Regions from separate parts of the Kitasatospora sp. NPDC101108 genome, predicted to be linked through region 3. Evidence: riboswitches for the same ligand, from Rfam matches in the RefSeq annotation. Region 3 holds a riboswitch; each other region holds the start of a gene.
What was found. Region 3 has a riboswitch for cobalamin ahead of ACZ6Z8_RS30905 (cobalamin biosynthesis protein). Riboswitches for the same ligand answer to the same signal wherever they lie in the genome.
Positions count from the first base shown of each region.

Region 1: another riboswitch for cobalamin. It lies ahead of nicT (Nickel transporter NicT); the one in region 3 lies ahead of ACZ6Z8_RS30905 (cobalamin biosynthesis protein).
Region 2: another riboswitch for cobalamin. It lies ahead of ACZ6Z8_RS08825 (FecCD family ABC transporter permease); the one in region 3 lies ahead of ACZ6Z8_RS30905 (cobalamin biosynthesis protein).

Region 1 covers NZ_JBVJLM010000012.1:215,234-221,072, reverse strand. Annotated here, with positions in the region: gene ACZ6Z8_RS25580 (M24 family metallopeptidase) at 1-721, opposite strand, end outside; gene ACZ6Z8_RS25575 (helix-turn-helix domain-containing protein) at 808-1,380, opposite strand; gene ACZ6Z8_RS25570 (EamA family transporter) at 1,544-2,395, shown strand; gene nicT (Nickel transporter NicT) at 2,399-3,517, opposite strand; cobalamin riboswitch at 3,550-3,744, opposite strand; gene ACZ6Z8_RS25560 (ArsR/SmtB family transcription factor) at 3,826-4,209, shown strand; gene ACZ6Z8_RS25555 (hypothetical protein) at 4,296-5,839, shown strand, end outside.
Region 2 covers NZ_JBVJLM010000003.1:105,346-111,184, reverse strand. Annotated here, with positions in the region: gene ACZ6Z8_RS08835 (ABC transporter substrate-binding protein) at 1-28, opposite strand, end outside; gene ACZ6Z8_RS08830 (ABC transporter ATP-binding protein) at 38-895, opposite strand; gene ACZ6Z8_RS08825 (FecCD family ABC transporter permease) at 892-1,944, opposite strand; cobalamin riboswitch at 2,066-2,193, opposite strand; gene sodN (superoxide dismutase, Ni) at 2,275-2,670, opposite strand; gene sodX (nickel-type superoxide dismutase maturation protease) at 2,928-3,290, shown strand; gene ACZ6Z8_RS08810 (CGNR zinc finger domain-containing protein) at 3,295-3,882, opposite strand; gene ACZ6Z8_RS08805 (amino acid ABC transporter ATP-binding protein) at 4,000-4,800, opposite strand; gene ACZ6Z8_RS08800 (amino acid ABC transporter permease) at 4,797-5,771, opposite strand; gene ACZ6Z8_RS08795 (ABC transporter substrate-binding protein) at 5,807-5,839, opposite strand, start outside.
Region 3 covers NZ_JBVJLM010000019.1:76,970-82,808, forward strand. Annotated here, with positions in the region: gene ACZ6Z8_RS30895 (alpha/beta hydrolase family protein) at 1-650, opposite strand, end outside; gene ACZ6Z8_RS30900 (helix-turn-helix domain-containing protein) at 784-1,479, opposite strand; cobalamin riboswitch at 1,676-1,838, shown strand; gene ACZ6Z8_RS30905 (cobalamin biosynthesis protein) at 1,951-2,913, shown strand; gene ACZ6Z8_RS30910 (cobyric acid synthase) at 2,910-4,424, shown strand; gene ACZ6Z8_RS30915 (putative cobaltochelatase) at 4,421-5,839, shown strand, end outside.

The DNA of each region.
Region 1 (5,839 bases), on a different contig from region 3:
TCACGAAGGTCCGGGCGGTCGAGACCCGGTAGCCCCGGTACTGGGCGCCCATCACCACGGTGAGGAAGTCACCCTCCTCCACCCGGCGGTCGGTCGGCTGGTGGGCGGGCTGGCCGGAGTGGCTGCCGGTGCCGACCGAGACCGGGAAGGCCGCCCGGTCGGCGCCGTGGTCGATCATCCGGCGCTCCAGCTCCATCGCCAGGTGCCGTTCGGTGCGGCCGACCAGGATCGACTCCAGCAGCTCGCCGAGCGCCTGGTCGGCGATCTCGGCGGCGATCCGCAGGTCGGCGATCTCGTGCTCGTCCTTCACCACCCGCAGCCGCTCCACCACCTGACCGAGGTCCCCCAGCCGGGCCCCCTCCACCAGCTCCGCGACCGCCCGGTGCCGGGTGACGGTCAGGTCGTGCTCCTCCACCGCGAGCTTCCGCACCCCGAGCCGCCCGGCCGCGGCCGCCGCCGCCAGCGCGGTGTCCGCCCCGGCCGGCACCGGCACCTGGGTGACCTCGCCGTCGATCAGGTGCTCCCCCGAGTCGTCCGGCGGCAGGTCGTCCGGCAGCGACAGCAGCGCCCGCTCCCCGGTCAGCAGCAGCGTCGCCCCGCAGGGCGCGCAGCCCGTCAGGTACCGCACGTTCGCCGCCCGGGTGACCAGCGCCGCATCGGCCCCGGCCGCACTGCAGTGCGCCCTCACCCGCTCCCGCCGCCCCGCGTACGCATCCACCATGCGTCGAGCCTACGAACCCCCGGCCCGAACCGCCCGCCGAGCGCCCGCGAAGAGCGCCGAACGCCCCCTGGCGGGGACTTCCGGGTTCAGCGCGGCGGGGGGACCGACACCACCATGGTGAGGCGCAGTTCCCGCTCGCCCGCGTTGCGGTAGACGTGCGCGTGGGAGGCGTCGAAGGAGACCGTGCTGCCGGCCGGGACCGTGTGGAGCCGTTCGCCGTGCATCAGGGTCAGCTCGCCGTCGACGACGCGCAGGATCTCCACCGTGCCGGCGGGGTGCGGCTCGGCCGAGTACTCCTCGCCCGGCTTCATCCGCCAGTCCCACAGTTCCAGCGGGCCGGGCGCCTCGATGCCGTGGAGCAGGGTGCCGGTGCCGCCGTGCGGGCCGGTCCAGAGCGGGACGGCCTGGTCGGCGGGCACGATCCGGACGTCCGGGCCCTCCTCGTAGTCGAGCAGCGTGGCGATCGAGACGCCGAGGGCGTCGCCGATCCGGACCACGGTGGCCACGCTCGGGTTGGTGCGGCCCTGTTCGATCTGGACGATCATGCCGCGGCTCACCCCGGAGCGGGCGGCGAGGGCGTCCAGGGTGTGGCCGCGCTCGGTGCGCAGCCGCTTGACGTTCCGGGCAAGGGCCCGGGAGACGAGGTCGGGGTCCGGCACGCGGGCAGTCCTCCGGTGTCCACCGTACGAGACGTACAGAATATTGTTCGGTCGAGTTCAGTTCATTGCACTACGCTGCGGTTCCGGCAACGAGTCCATCCGACTGTACTTCGGAGTGCATTGTGCTGTCCTCCAGCCTGTCCTCGATCGGCAGGCCCCTCCCATGACCGTCCTGCTCGCCCTGTCCGCCAGCCTGCTCACCGGCCTGGGCGACTTCGGCGGCGGCGTCCTCACCCGCCGGCTGCCCGCGCTCGCCGTCGTGGTCGTCTCCCAGGCCGCGGCCACCGTCGTCCTGCTCCTCGCGGTCCTGGCCACCGGCGGCTGGGCCGATGCCTCGCCCGCGCTCTGGAACGCCGTCGCCGCCGGGGTGATCGGCCCGTTCGCGATGCTCGCCTTCTACCGGGCGCTCGCGCTCGGCCCGATGGGCGTGGTGTCCCCGCTGGCCACCGTCGGCGTCGTGGTCCCGGTCGGCGTCGGGCTCGCGCTCGGCGAGCGACCCGGCCTCGGCCAGCTGGCCGGGATCGCGGTGGCGGTGGCCGGCGTGGTGCTGGCCGGCGGCCCCGAACGCGGCGGGCCGTCCGCCGCCCGCACGGCCCTGCTGCTCACCCTGGCCGCCGCGTTCGGCTTCGGCGCCAACATGTCCCTGCTCTCGCAGGCCTCGGCCGGCGGCGGACTGCTGCTCGTGCTGTGCGTCCAGCGGCTGGTCAACGTCGTCGTGGGCGGTGCCGCGCTGCTGGTCGGCCCGCGCGGCACCGACACCTCCGGGCTGCTGCCGGAGCTGCGCTCCCGACTGCCCCTGCTCACCGGCGTCGGCCTGGTCGACGTGGCCGGCAACGCCACCTACGCGCTGGCCTCGCACGGCGGCTCGGCGGCGGTGGCCGCCGTGCTCGCCTCGCTCTACCCCGTGGTCACCGCGCTGATGGCGCGCGGGGTGCTCAAGGAGCGGCTGCGCCCGGTCCAGGTGGTCGGCGCCGGGCTCGCCGTCGCGGGCACCCTGCTGCTCGCCGCGGCGTGACCGCTACTTCGGCGGCTCGGCGGGCGTCCAGCGCTTCTCGACGCCCGCCAGCTTCCAGTACGCGATGGCGATCGCCCACACCACCACGAACAGCCCCGCGATCGCGTAGCCGACGTTGTCCAGCGAGATGTCCGCGATGAACCCGGTCACCGGGTCGGTCAGGTCGAGCTTCTCGTGCAGCACCCCGACCAGCTCGATGGTGCCGATGATGAAGGCCACCGCGATCGACAGCCCGGTGATGGTCAGGTTGTAGTACACCTTGCGCACCGGGTTGGAGAAGGCCCACTGGTACGCGAAGTTCATGAACGTCCCGTCCAGGGTGTCGAACAGGCTCATCCCCGCCGCGAACAGCAGCGGCAGGCAGATGATCGCGTACCAGGGCAGCCCGGCCGCCGCGCCCGAACCGGCCATCACCATCAGGGTCACCTCGGTCGCGGTGTCGAAGCCCAGGCCCAGCACCATGCCGACCGGGAACATCTGCCCGGGCCGGGTGATCGAGCGGGTCGCCCGGTTGAGGATCCGGGCCATGAGGCCGCGCGAGTTGAGGTGCTCCTCCAGCTCGGCCTCGTCGTACCTCCCGGCCCGCATCGAGCGGAACACCTTGAGGATGCCGAGCAGCGCCGCCAGGTTGAGCGCGCCGATCAGGTAGAGGAAGGCGCCGGAGGCCGTGGTGCCGACCACCCCGAGCCACTTGTGGGTGGCCGAGTCGTCGTCCATCAGGGTGTTCGCCAGCTGGGCGCCGCCCGCCACCAGGGCGGCCATGATGACCACCATCGAGGAGTGGCCGAGCGCGAACCAGAAGCCCACCGAGACCGGGCGCTTGCCGTCCGCCATCAGCTTGCGGGTGGTGTTGTCGATCACCGCGATGTGGTCGGCGTCGAAGGCGTGCCGCATGCCCAGGGTGTACGCGGTGATGCCGAGGCCGACCCCGAAGACCTGGGTGCCGACGGCGTAGTCGTGCGGGGCGACCAGGAAGACGAGCGTCCCGAACGCCACCACGTGCATGGCCAGGATCACCCCCATCAGCCCGGCGGTACGGATGGTGTCCTCGCGCTTCCACCGGAAGGTGGGCAGGACGGAGGGGGCCGCCTCAGCAGGAGTGGCGGTTTCGGGCAGGGTCATCTTCGGATCACGCTCCAGCACCTCGTGGAATGACTTCGTGAGATGCCGTGGCCGGTCTCCTGGCTTACGGGACTTCCGGACCCGCCTTCCCAGGCGCACGAGGCGCCCAGTGGCACGTGGGTCCGGACAAACCACCCCCCGATCACAGTGGCGAGGGCCGCTCCGGACTGGGACCTGTTGATGGTCCGTCACCGGTCTTCCCGAGCACCACGGCGGGGAACACCGTAGGGGCAGGACCGCACCCTCGCAAGGTTGCGCACCTGTGCAGGTGTTCAGGATCACAGGTCGTGAGCTGCCAGAATGTCCGCATGCATCTCGTACCGGCCGACCGCGCGGGCCACCGCACCATCGACGGACACCGGGTCTGCGAAGCCATCGCCGCCATCGGTGACACCGAGCACGTCCGCTCCTGGGCCGAGCGGTTCTCCCTGCTCTCCGACCCCGGACGGCTCGCCCTGCTGCTCGCCCTCCACCGGGCCGGCCCGCTCGCCGTCAGCGACCTGGCCGTGGCCACCGGCATGCGCGACCCCGCCGTCTCCCAGGCCCTGCGCCTGCTCCGCACCGCGGGAGTGGTCACCGGTGACAAGGACGGACGCGTGGTGCGCTACCGGCTCGTGGACGACGGCATGCGCCCCCTCCTCGACGAGTGCGCCGCCGCCGAGCACGAGGAGCCGGCCGCAGCCGCGGGCTGACCGGCACCGCGAACCGCCCCGGACCGCGGACTGACCGACACTCGGCGAACCACGCCGCAGCGCGGCCGGATGAGTACGATCACGATGTGCCGTCCCACCCCCACGTCTGGCCCGCCGACCGCTGGAACACCCGCCCGGTCAGGGCCCGCGTGCTGGCGGTCGCCCGCACCCTCACCTCGGCCACCAGGGTCCTGGACGTCCTCACCCTGCTCGACCCGGACGGCATCGAGCGGTACTTCACCGTCAACCCCGGCTCCGCCTTCGCCGACCGCGCCCTGGACGACTTCCTCCACGGCCTGCCCGGCTACACCGTGCTGGACTGGGAGGACGCCGTCCGGCGCCGCTTCGACCTGGCCGTCGCCTGCGCCGTCCACGCCTCCATGCACCGCCTGGACGCCCACCTGGTCGTACTGCCGCACGGCGCCGGCTACAACCGCCTGGTCACCGAGTCCACCGGCGACACGGTCAGCGCGGCCGGCCTCTCCCGCCGTGAACTCACCCACCAGGGACGGGTGTTCGTCGACGTCCTCGGCCTCTCCCACCCCGAACAGCTGGACCGGCTGCGGGTCTCCTGCCCCGAGGCGCTGGACGTCGCCCGGGTCGTCGGCGACCCCTGCTTCGACCGGATCCTGCGCAGCGAACGCTCCCGCGACGGCTACCGCGCCGCGCTCGGCGCCGTCGACGGCCGCCGGCTCGTCGTCGTCAACTCCACCTGGAGCGAGCACTCGTTATTCGGCCGCCACCCCGACCTGCCCCAACGGCTGGTCCGGCAACTGCCCGCCGACGAGTACACCGTCGCCCTCGTGCTCCACCCCAACGTGTGGAGCCGGCACGACCCCGAAGCCCTGCTCGACGACGCCCGCCGGATGGGCCTGCGTCTCGTCCCGCCCCACCAGGGCTGGCAGGCCGCCCTCGTCGCCGCCGACTGCCTGATCGGCGACCACGGCTCGGTCTCCGTCTACGGCGCCGCCCTGGAACGCCGCACCCTGCTCGTCGCCACCGGCGCCGCCGAACTCGACCCGCGCTCCCCCAGCTACGCCTTCGGCCAGCACGCGCCCGCCCTCGACCCGGACGGCGACCTCGCCGCCCAGATCGAACTCGCCCTCGCCCAGGACCCGGCCGACCTGAGCGATCTCACCGACCGTTCGCTCGCCCACCGTGGCCGGTCCGCCCGGGTGCTGCGACCGCTGCTCTACTCCTTCCTCGACGCCCTGGACGAGCCCGCCGACGAACCGGTGCTGCCGCCCTACCCCAGGCCGGCACCCAGCCCGACCTGCGAGGGGCCCACCGCGTACGACGTCGAGGGCAGGAGCGAGGGCACCGAGGTCAGCCTCCGGCGCTACCCCTTCCACCCGGCCGACCACACCCCGCGCGGCTTCCACGCCCTCACCGACGACCACCCCGGCGACGCCCTGCGCTACACCGCCGAGGTCCTCGCCCGCACCGAGGCCCGCGCCGAACGGCCCGCCACCCGCTGGCTCGCGGACACCGCCCTCGAACTGCCCGGCCTCGCCGTCGCCGTGGCCGCCCTCGGCCCGGCCCGCCACCTGCTCCGGCTGCACGGCGGCCAGCTCCTCGAAGCCCGCGCCGAACGGGACTTCGGCTGCCCCGACCCCAGCCTCGACCCGCT
Region 2 (5,839 bases), on a different contig from region 3:
CGGCGGGGGCAACGGCCTTGGTACGCACGGGGGTTCCTCAGGGGGTTCGGGGGAGGCGGTCGAACAGCAGCTGGAGGGTGCCGGTCACGGGGTGGCGGACCGGGGTGGCCCGGACGCCGAACACCTCGGCCAGCAGGGCGGGTCGGAGCACCTCGGCGGGCGGTCCGGCGGCGACGATCCGTCCGGCCTCCAGCACGTACAGCCGGTCGCAGTGGCCCGCCGCCAGGTTGAGGTCGTGCAGTGCGGTGAGCACCGTGGGGCCGGCCTCGCGGGCGAGTGCCAGCACCTCCAACTGGTGGGCGACGTCCAGGTGGTTGGTGGGCTCGTCCAGCACCAGCAGACGCGGCTCCTGGACCAGTGCGCGGGCGAACAGCACCCGCTGCTTCTCGCCCCCGGAGAGGTTCAGGAAGCCGCGTCCGGCGAGGTGTTCGGCCCTGACCCTGCGCAGGGCGGCGGTGCAGCGCTCGTGGTCCTCGGCGCTCGGACCGCCCGGGCCGCGCCGGTGCGGCAGCCGGCCCATCGCGACCACCTCGGCCACGGTGAAGTCGAACTCGGCGGTGTGCTCCTGGGTCAGTGCGGCGACCCGGGTGGCCGCCCGGCGGGCGGTGAGCGCGTGCAGGTCGTCGCCGGCCAGCCGGACAACGCCGCCGGCCGGCCGCAGCACCCGGTAGACGCAGCGCAGCAGGGTCGACTTGCCGCTGCCGTTCGGGCCGATCAGCCCGACCATCTGGCCGGCGGCGGCCGCCAGGCTCACCTCGTGCACCAGCCGGGCACCGGCCAGCTCCACCGAGACGCCGTCGACGGAGAGTTCCTCGGCCGCCGCCACCCCGGTGGTCCCGGTCCCGGCGGTCACGGTCACCCCGGAGGGCCCGGGCGTCCCGGAGGGCCCGGTCATCGCCCGCCCCCGAGGGCCTGGCCGCGCCGGCGCATCATCAGCAGGAAGGCGGGCACCCCGAGCACCGCGGTGAACACCCCGACGGGCAGTTCGGCGGGCGCCAGCAGGGTGCGCGAGCTGATGTCCACCCAGACCAGCAGCAGGGCCCCGGCGAGCGGCGCGACCACCAGCACCCGGCGGTGCCCGGCGCCGACCAGCATCCGGGCCAGGTGCGGCACCAGCAGTCCGACGAAGCCGATCGCCCCGCTGACCGCGACCACGGTGCCGGTGACGGCGGCGGTCACCGCGAAGAGCTCCCGGCGCAGCCGGTCCGGGTCCACCCCGAGCGAGGCGGAGGTCTCGTCGCCCATGGCGAGTGCGTCCAACCGCCCGGCGACGCAGGTCAGATGGGCCAGCCCGGCCAGGACGGTGGCGGCGGCGATCGGCACCGAGCCCCAGGTGGCGCCGCCGAGGCTGCCGAGCAGCCACATCATGGCGTCCCGGGCGGCCTCGGCGTGGTCGGCGGAGAAGACCATCAGGGTGGTGGCGGCCGAGAAGCCGTAGGAGAGGGCGGTGCCGGTGAGCACCAGCCGCAGCGGGGTGAGCCCGTACGCGGTGCGGGCGGCGAGGTAGACCAGTGCCATGGCGGCCAGCGCGGAGCCGAACGCGGAGACGGAGATCGCCCACACCCCGAGCGAGGCGAAGGCGCCGAACAGCAGCACGGCGTTGGCGCCGACGGCCGCGCCGGAGGAGATGCCGAGTACGAAGGGGTCGGCGAGGGCGTTGCGCACCAGCGCCTGGACGGCGACCCCGGTGGCGGCCAGTCCGGCCCCGACCACGGCGGCCAGCAGGGTGCGCGGCAGCCGGATCTCCCAGACGATCGCGTACCCGGCCGCCTCGTCCGCGTCCAGCCGCCCGCCCGTCAGTCCGGCGCCCAACAGGCGCAGCACCTGGGGCAGTTCGATCCCGGAGGTGCCGAACGCGACCCCGCAGAGCAGGGAGAGCAGCAGGGCGACGGCCAGGCCGAGGGCGAGCGGGACGGTCGGTAGTCGGCGAACGGGGTCACTCACGTGCGGTCGCGCCTTGCCTCGGGCCGCGGGTGTGCCGGGGCGGGCGCCGGCCGGGGGCGTGCCCGGGCGCCTTCCCCTCGCAGTCCACGGCGAGTTGTCGGGAGTTCAGCGGCCGGGGGCGATCGGGCTGGCGCGACCCGGGGGCTCCGGGCCGTGCTCACCGTTGCGGGTCAGCGCCGGATTCGCACCGGACTTCCCCCTCGGACGCCCTGGCAGCATAACAGTCACTCACGCCGAGCAGTCCTTACCGGGGGTGGGATCGCACGTGAACGCACGACCGCCCCCGTCCGACGGAGCGGACGGGGGCGGTCGGCTGGCGACGCGTCAGGCTCAGGCCTGCTTGGTCTCCCAGAAGATCTTGTCGACCTCGGCGATCAGGTCCAGCAGCGCCTGGCCGGTGGCCGGGTCGGTGGACGCCTTGGCGGCCGAGGCGGCCTTCAGGGTGTCGTTGATCAGCTTGTGCAGCTGCGGGTACTTCTCGAAGTGCGGGGCCTTGAAGTAGTCGCTCCACAGCACCGAGATGTGGTGCTTGACGGCCTCGGCGCGCTGCTCCTTGATGATGATGGCGCGGGCGCGGAAGTGCGGGTCCTCGTTGGCCTGGTACTTCTCCTGGGTGGCCTTGACCGACTCGGCCTCCAGCTTGGCCTGCGCCGGGTCGTACACACCGCACGGCAGGTCGCAGTGGGCGTGGGCGGTGGCACGCGGTGCAAACAGACGAGAGAACATGGGAGTCCTTCCTTAGATCGTCTTCCCGCGCCCGAGACTACCCTTCCGGCCTCCGGGTTTCGCGGCCGGGCGGTGGGCCTAGGGCAAAAGGCGGACCCGTAACCGGGGTAATCCGGACATCGAACGGACGGCGGTCCGTACGGCAGACTGGGGCCGGGCGGTCGGGAGGAGGAGTCGTGGCGCGGAGCACGGAACCGCAGGGCGGCGCGGGCGGCGGCGTGGTGCCGTTCGGGCTGGTCGACGTGGCGGGCCCGTCGATGGTGCCGACCCTGCGCGAGGGCGACCAGCTGCTGGTCCGCTACGGAGCGCCGATCCGGCCCGGTGCGGTGGTGCTGTTCCGGCACCCCTTCCAGCAGGACCTGCTGGTGGTGAAGCGGGCCGTCGAGCGCCGCCCGAAGGGCTGGTGGCTGCTGTCCGACAACCGCCCGGTGGACAGCGACAGCCGCAGCTACGGTCCGGTCCCGGACGAGCTGGTGCTCGGCCGGGTGCTGCTGCGGCTGCGCCCGAGCCCGGCCTGGCTGGCGCCGGGCCGGAGGCTGGAGCGGCTGCTGCTCGGCCCCCGGCTGTTCCGGCTGCCGGGCCTGGCCCGCCGCCTCGGCGTGTGGGTCGAAGAGGTCTGACCTCTCAGTTCCCCGGGTGCAGGGCGGCCTCGGCCTCCTGCCGCTTGCGGGCCCGGTACGCGGCGACGTTGGCGCGGGTGGCGCAGCGGTCGGAGCAGTAGCGGCGGGAGCGGTTGGTCGAGGTGTCCAGGTAGGCATTGCGGCACGGCGCGGCCTGGCAGATGCCGAGCCGGTCGGCGCCCAGCTCGGTGAGGTGGACGGCCAGGCCCATGCAGGCGACGGCGCTGAAGTGCGCGGTGGCGGTGGGCGAGTTGTCGGCCAGGTGCAGGTGCCAGCGCGGCCGGCCGGCGTCGTCCAGGTAGTCGTGCCCGGAGACCAGCGGGCTGACGGGGTACTCCATCAGCAGGCTGTTCAGCAGGTCGACGGCCCGGACCTCGTCGCCCTCGGCGGCGGCCTCGAAGACCCCGCGCAGCCTGGTCCGCACCGCCCGCAGCCGGGGCACGTCGGACTCGTCGGCCAGCGCGGCGGCCCGGGCGGAGTCGGAGAACAGGGCGCGCACCGCGTCCACCGAGGTCAGCGAGTCGGTGCCGCGCTCGGGTTCCTCGGTGTTCACCAGCCGAACGGCGAGATCGGCGTACGAGGCGAGCTCCACGGCGGTCCTTCCAGGGGGGTTAGCGGTAACGGGCTGACTGCTTCAAGCCTATTACCCGGCTGCGGAAAACGGCGGCGCCCGGCAGGAAGTCGCCTGCCGGGCGCCGACCGTACGGGCTCAGAGCACCTTGGAGAGGAAGGCCCTGGTGCGCTCGTGCTGGGGGTTGGTGAGCACCTCGCGGGGGTTGCCGGACTCGACCACCACACCGCCGTCCATGAACACCAGCGCGTCGCCGACCTCGCGGGCGAAGCCCATCTCGTGGGTGACGACGATCATCGTCATCCCCTCCTCGGCCAGGCCGCGCATGACGTCCAGCACCTCGCCGACCAGCTCGGGGTCGAGCGCCGAGGTCGGCTCGTCGAACAGCATCAGCTTGGGCTTCATGGCCAGCGCGCGGGCGATCGCCACGCGCTGCTGCTGGCCGCCGGAGAGCTGCGAGGGGTAGTTCCCCGCCTTGTCGGCGAGGCCGACCCGCTCCAGCAGGGCCATCCCGCGCTCCCGGGCCTCGGCCTTGTTCTCGCCCTTGACCTGGACCGGCGCCTCTATGACGTTCTCCAGGGCGGTCATGTGGGGGAACAGGTTGAAGTGCTGGAACACCATGCCGATGTCCCGGCGCTTCTGGGCGACCTCGCGGTCCTTCAGCTCGTGCAGCCGGCCGCCCTTCATCCGGTAGCCGACGAGTTCGCCGTCGACCGAGAGGAAGCCGCCGTTGATCTTCTCCAGGTGGTTGATGCACCGCAGGAAGGTCGACTTGCCGGACCCGGAGGGGCCGACCAGGACGAACACCTCGCCCTTCCTGACCTCCAGGTCGATGCCCTTGAGCACCTCCACCAGGCCGTAGGACTTGCGCACGCCCTGGGCCTCGACCATCGGGACCGCCGCGGCGTCCACCGCCTGCGGCTTCGTCAGATCGGTCATACGTGGCCACCTCCTTCGAGGCCGGGCACCACGTCGTCCTTGGCCGGCGGGACGGGCCTGCCGGCGAACAGGCGGCGCAGTCGCTGCAGCGGCGTGGGCGGGAGCACCCGGTTGGCGCCGCGGGCGTAGTGGCGCTCGATGTAGTACTGGACCACGGTGAGGATCGAGGTCATCAGCAGGTACCAGATGCTGACGACGAGCAGCAGCGGGATGGTCTGGAACGTGCGGGAGTAGATGTTCTGGCCGGCCCGGAGCAGCTCCTCCAGGGAGATCGCCGAGACCAGCGAGGTGGTCTTCAGCATCGAGATGGTCTCGTTGCCGGTCGGCGGGATGATCACCCGCATCGCCTGCGGCAGGATGATCCGCCGCATGGTGTTGAACTGGCTCATGCCCAGGGCGTGCGCGGCCTCGGTCTGGCCGAGCGGCACGGACTGGATGCCGCCGCGGACGATCTCCGCCATGTACGCGGCCTCGTTGAGGCCGAGGCCCAGCAGGGCGGCGACGAACAGCGGGATCGCCTGGTTCGTCGGCTCGGACCAGAAGGCCGGGCCGAACGGGATGCCGATCGAGATGTTGGCCCACAGGGTGCCCAGGAAGTTCCAGAACAGCAGCTGGACCAGGACCGGGGTGCCGCGGAAGACCCAGATGTAGAACCAGGCCGTGCTGGAGAGCACCGGGTTGGGCGACAGGCGCATGATCGCGAGCGTGATGCCGCCCGCGACGCCGATCAGCATGGAGAGGAAGGTCAGTTCGAGCGTGACGCCGAGGCCGTGCAGGATCGTGGAATCGAAGAGGTACGTGCCGACGACGTCCCACTGGAACTGGGGATTCGTGGTGAGGGCGTGGATCAGCATCGCCGCGAGGACCGCGACGGCTGCTGCCCCCACCCAGCGTCCGGGGTGGCGGACCGGGACGGCCTTGAGGGTTTCGGGCCGTCCCGGGTGCACCGACCCCTGGTCGGAAGAATTCACTGTGTGGCCTCAGGGGTTGTGTTCAGACAGCGGGATCAGCTGGTGGCGCCGTTGATGACGGACTTGTC
Region 3 (5,839 bases):
CGCACCGCCGACTCGACGTCCCGCCACTCCGTCTCGCCGAAGTGGCTGTAGCCGTCGGGGGAGGCCGGGGCGCCCGCGTCGCCGCGGTAGGTGACGGCGAGGGCCGGCAGGCCGAGGCGGTGCAGGACGGGCAGCACCGGGAGGGTCTGCTGGCGGTCGGCCTCGGGGCCGTGCACCAGGATCACCCAGGTGCCGCGTTTGCCGTCGATCCGCCAGGCGGGGAGGGCGCCGAGCTCGCCGTCGGCGGCGGTCGCGGTGTAGGCGAGGCCGAACGCCTGGGCGGGGTCGCCCAGGTGCACGCGCGGGGTGAAGCGGACCTCGGTACCGGGCCTCAGGATGCCCCGGTCGGCCCGGACCAGCCGACGGGTGACGCTCTGGGCGTCGCGGTGCAGGATCTCCTCGGCCACCGCGTGCCCGTCGTCGTCCCACTCGATCGCCCAGCGGCCGGGCAGCAGGCTCTCGGGGCGGCGGCTGAACGTGACCCGGCCGGCGCCGAGGCTCCGCACCACCACCGGCCCCGCCTCCGGCTCGACCGGCCCCTGCACCCCGGGGCGGACCATCCGCTCGGAGGCCCGGCGGCCGACTACCAGGACGGCGGCCCCCGCCCCGACGGCGGCGGCCGCCACGACGGCTGCGGTTCCCCAACGCATTTCGTTCCCCGCTCTGTTTCACGGACCGGACGGTGTTCGAGCACCAGTCCACCGGAGTTCCGCCGTTCCGGCCACCGGGCCGACCCGTCCGGGGGACGGCCGGTGGGCTGTCGGGCTGTCGGGCCGGTGGCGGTCAGACCGGGATGGCGGGGCCCTGGATGCTGAGGAGGTGCCAGAAGCGGGGGGTGAGGGGCTGCGTGGCGGTGCGGGGCTGGGTGGTGGTGCCCCAGTGGGAGGGGACGTGGTGCTCCTGGTGGAGGACCGGGAGGACGGCGGCGAGGTCGGCCTCCGGGACGGGCACCAGGCGGGCGAGCGGGCCCAGGTGGGGCTGCCAGCGGGCGGCCACGCACTGGCGCAGGAGGCGGTCGAGGGCCTCGCCGCGTCCGGTGGCCTCGACCAGTTCGGTCAGCCGCAGGCCCAGCACCTGGGCGAGGGCGTGGGTCCGGTCCGGGTCACCGTCCCACTGGCCGGTCAGCTCGGCCTGCCGGTAGGCGGGCAGCGACACTCCGGCCCGCTCGGCGACGGTCTCCTGGGGGAGCTCCCGGGCGAGGCGGTGGTCGCGCAGGCTCACCGGGCGGCCGTCCATCAGTTGGTCGGCCGGGCACCAGAGGGCCCTGGCCAGTGCGACGAACTCGGCCTCGCCGGGGCGCAGGTCGCCGTTCTCCCAGGCGAGCACGTGGCCGGGCAGCAGTCGTACGCCGTGGGCGGCCATGCCCTCGGCGACCTGCTCGGGGGTCAGCCCGAGGCCGGCCCGGTGGGCGCGGGCGGCCTCGGGTGAGAACGGGACGGGAGAAGGGGCGGCAGTGGTGGGGGACTTTCTGCGGCGCATGGCACCGAACCGTAGGTGCGGTGCCCGGCCCGGCCCAGCCGACGAACGCACGAAGCGGAGCTGACGGGCCCTCCCCCGCGCTGGGCGATCACACAGGTCCGGTCCCCGTGCCGGGTGTGACCGACCCCTCTTTGACCTCGGTTGACTCCCGGTTCGGCCGCGTGATGGGATCCTGGGGCCAAACGGAGGCATGGAGAGGAAGCCGGTGCGAGTCCGGCGCGGTCCCGCCACTGTCACCGGGGAGCACGCTCGGAATCCCTCCTCGCCCGCCGTCGCGCAGGAGGGGCCCATCACGGCGGGCCGTCAGAAGCCGCCGCTGGAAGGCCCGGGGGTGCGTTCGACCCGGAAGCCAGGAGACTCTCGGCCCCCGGTACGTCGATCCAGGGCGCGGACCCTGAGTGAGGACACCCACGCGATGCAGGCTGCCCCGCCCCGTCCGGCCCCGAGCTGCCCGTCGAGCTGCCTGCCGCCGTGCGCCCGCTGACCCGGGCCGCCGTCTTCGCGCTCGGGGCCGTCGCGGGCTACGCCGCCGACGCCCGTTTCGCCGACCCGCGCCGCGGCCACCCCGTCGCCCTGTTCGGCAGCGCCGCGACCCGTCTGGAGCGGCGCGTGTGGCGTGACGACCGGACCGCCGGAGCCGGGTACACGGCGCTGTGCGTGGGCGCGGTCGCGGCCGGCGCGCTGGCGCTGGACCGTACGGTCGGGCGCCGTCCGACGGGCCGGGCCGCGCTGGCGGCCGCCGCGACCTGGACGGTGCTCGGCGGCACCTCGCTGACCCGGGAGGCGCGCACCATCGGCCGCTCGCTGGCCGCGGGCGATCTGACGGCCGCCAGGGAGCGGCTGCCGCACCTGTGCGGGCGGGATCCGAGCGCGCTGGACGGACAGCAGATCGCCCGGGCGGTGGTCGAGTCGGTGGCCGAGAACACCGCCGACGCCGTGGTGAACGCGCTGGCCTGGGGCGCCCTGGCCGGCACCCCGGGGCTGCTGGCCTTCCGCGCCGTCAACACCCTGGACGCCATGGTGGGCCACCGCTCGCCCCGCTACGCCCGCTTCGGCTGGGCCTCCGCCCGGCTGGACGACGTCGCGGGCTGGCCGGGCGCCCGGCTGACCGCGCTGCTGACGGTGGCCGCCGCGCCCGAGCCGCGGACCGCCTGGCGGGTCTGGCGCCGGGACGGCTCCGCGCACCCGAGCCCGAACGCGGGCCAGGCCGAGTCGGCCTTCGCGGGCGCGGTGGGCGTACGGCTCGGCGGGACGCTCCGGTACGGCGAGCGGGTGGAGCACCGGCCGGTGCTGGGCGCCGAATTGCGGCCGGTGACGGTGGACGACATCGAGCGGGCCTGCACGCTGTCCCGGCGGGTGGGCGCACTGGCGCTGGGTACGACGGTCGCGGGGCACGTCCTGCTGCGGATGCTGTTCGGGAGGGGTGGAGCATGAACAACGCGCTGCTGGTCGCCGGGACGACCTCGGACGCGGGCAAGAGCGTGGTGACGGCCGGGATCTGCCGTTGGCTGGTCCGTCAGGGCGTGCGGGTGGCGCCGTTCAAGGCGCAGAACATGTCGCTGAACTCCTTCGTCACCGCCGACGGTGCCGAGATCGGCCGCGCCCAGGCGATGCAGGCGCAGGCCGCCCGGGTGGAGCCGGAGGCGGCGATGAACCCGGTGCTGCTGAAGCCCGGCGCGGACGGCCGCAGCCAGGTGGTGCTGCTCGGCCGGCCGGTCGCCGAGGTGGGCGCGCTGGACTACCGCGAGCGCAAGCCCGTTCTGCTGGAACGCGCCCTGGAGTGCCTGGCGGACCTTCGCCGGCGCTACGACGTGGTGGTGTGCGAGGGCGCCGGGTCGCCCGCGGAGATCAACCTGCGCGACCGGGACATCGCCAACATGGGTCTGGCCACGGCCGCCGCCCTGCCCGTGGTGGTGGTCGGGGACATCGACCGCGGCGGGGTCTTCGCGGCGATGTACGGGACGCTGGCGCTGCTGTCCGCGGAGGACCAGCGGCACGTGGCGGGCTGGTTCGTCAACAAGTTCCGCGGCGACGCCCGGCTGCTGGCGCCCGGCCTGGAGATGCTGCACGAGCTGACCGGCCGTCCGGTGCTGGGCACCCTGCCGATGCTGCCGGGGCTGTGGCTGGACGCCGAGGACTCGCTCGACCTGTCCACGGTGGTGGACCGGGCGGAGGGGCCCGGACCGCTCGGGGCGGACGTGCTGCGGGTGGCCGTGGTGCGCTTCCCCCGGCTGTCCAACTTCACCGACCTGGACGCGCTGGCGCAGGAGCCCGGCGTGCTGGTGCGCTGGGCGACCCGGCCGGAGGAGCTGGCCGACGCCGACCTGGTCGTGCTGCCCGGCACCCGGGCCACGGTGGCGGACCTCGCCTGGCTGCGCGAGCGCGGTTTGGAGCCGGCGCTGAAGGCCCGGGCGGCGGCCGGGCTGCCGATCCTCGGGGTCTGCGGCGGCTACCAGATGCTGGCGCGCTCGATCGACGACACGGTGGAGTCGAAGGCGGGCCTCGTCGACGGGCTCGGTCTGCTGCCGACCGACGTCCGCTTCGGCGCCGAGAAGGTGCTGGCGCGGCCGGTCGGCGAGGCGTACGGCCAGCGGGTCGAGGGTTACGAGATCCACCACGGGGTGGTGTCCGTCGAGGGCGGCGAGGCCTTCCTCGACGGCTGCCGGGTCGGCCCGGTCTGGGGCACCACCTGGCACGGCGCGCTGGAGAACGACGGCTTCCGCCGTGAACTCCTGTGCAATGTCGCCGAGTTGGCCGGGCGGGCGTTCGTTCCGGCGCCGGACACCTCCTTCGCCGCGGCCCGCGAGGCCCGGTTGGACCGGCTGGGCGACCTGATCGAGGAACACGCGGACACCGACGCGCTGTGGAAGCTGATCGAGGGCGGGGTGCCGGCGGCCGGAACGCTGCCCTTCCTCCCGCCCGGGGCACCTGGGAGTGACGCATGAGTGACGTCCGCTATCCGTTCACCGCGATCGTCGGCATGGCCGACCTGCGGCTCGGGCTGCTGCTGAACGCGGTCTCCCCGGCCGTGGGCGGCGTGCTGGTGCGCGGCGAGAAGGGCACCGCCAAGTCGACCATGGTGCGCGCGCTGGCCGGGCTGCTGCCCTCCATCGCCGCCGTGGACGGCTGCCGCTTCGCCTGCGACCCGGCCGCGCCGGACCCGCAGTGCCCGGACGGGCCGCACACCTCCGCCGCGAGTCACGAACGCCCGTCCCAGCTGGTCGAGTTGCCGGTCGGCGTGGCCGAGGACCGGATCGTCGGCTCGCTCGACCTGGAGCGCGCACTCGCCGAGGGCGTCAAGGCGTACGAGCCCGGGCTGCTGGCCAAGGCGCACCGCGGCGTGCTGTACATCGACGAGGTGAACCTGCTCCAGGACCATGTGGTGGACCTGCTGCTGGACGCCGCGGCGATGGGCCGCTCGTACGTCGAGCGCGAGGGCGTGTCGGTGCGGCACGCGGCGCGGTTCCTGCTCGTCGGCACGATGAACCCGGAGGAGGGCGAGCTGCGGCCGCAGCTGCTCGACCGCTTCGGCCTGACCGTCGAGATCGCCGCCACCCGGGACCCCGCCGAGCGCGCCGAGGTGGTCCGGCGCCGGCTCGCGTACGACGCCGACCCGGCCGGCTTCGCGGCACGGTTCGCGGCGCAGGAGCGGGAACTCGCCGAACACATCACCGCCGCTCGGAAGTTGCTGCCCAAGGTCGAGCTCACCGATGTGGCGCTGCGTCAGATCACAGCCGTGTGCGCGGCGTTCGAGGTGGACGGGCTGCGCGCGGACATCGTGATGGCCCGCACCGCGGTGGCGCTGGCCGCCTGGGCCGGGCGGACGGAGGTGCTGGAGGAGGACGTCCGCAAGGCCGCCCAGCTGGCCCTGCCGCACCGGCGCCGGCGCAACCCCTTCGACGCTCCGGGGCTGGACGAGGAGCAGTTGGACCGGACGCTGGAGGAGCACTCCCAGCCGGAGGAACCGGAGCTCGAGGGCGACGGGCCCGGTCCGGACGGTCCCGGTCCGGACGGGGACGGCGGTGACGGCGGCCCCGACGGTGGCGGCGGTCCGGAGGGCGGCGGCCCCGACGGCGGTGGCGCCCCCGAGCCGTTCGACGGCGGCGCCCAGGAGGCCTCCGCCCCGGAGAGCGGCAGCCCGGACTCCGAGCCGCCCGCGCAGCAGCCCGTCCCCGCCCAACCCCCCTCCCCCGCCCGGGAGTCGGCGCCGGTCGCCGCCGGGGACCCGTACCGCACCCGGCTGTTCACCGTGCGGGGCACCGGCCACGGCGCCCAGGGCCGGCGCTCCCCCGCCGAGACCACCGGCGGGCACACCGTCCGGGCCCGCCGGCCTCAGGGCACCCTGAGCCGGCTGCACCTG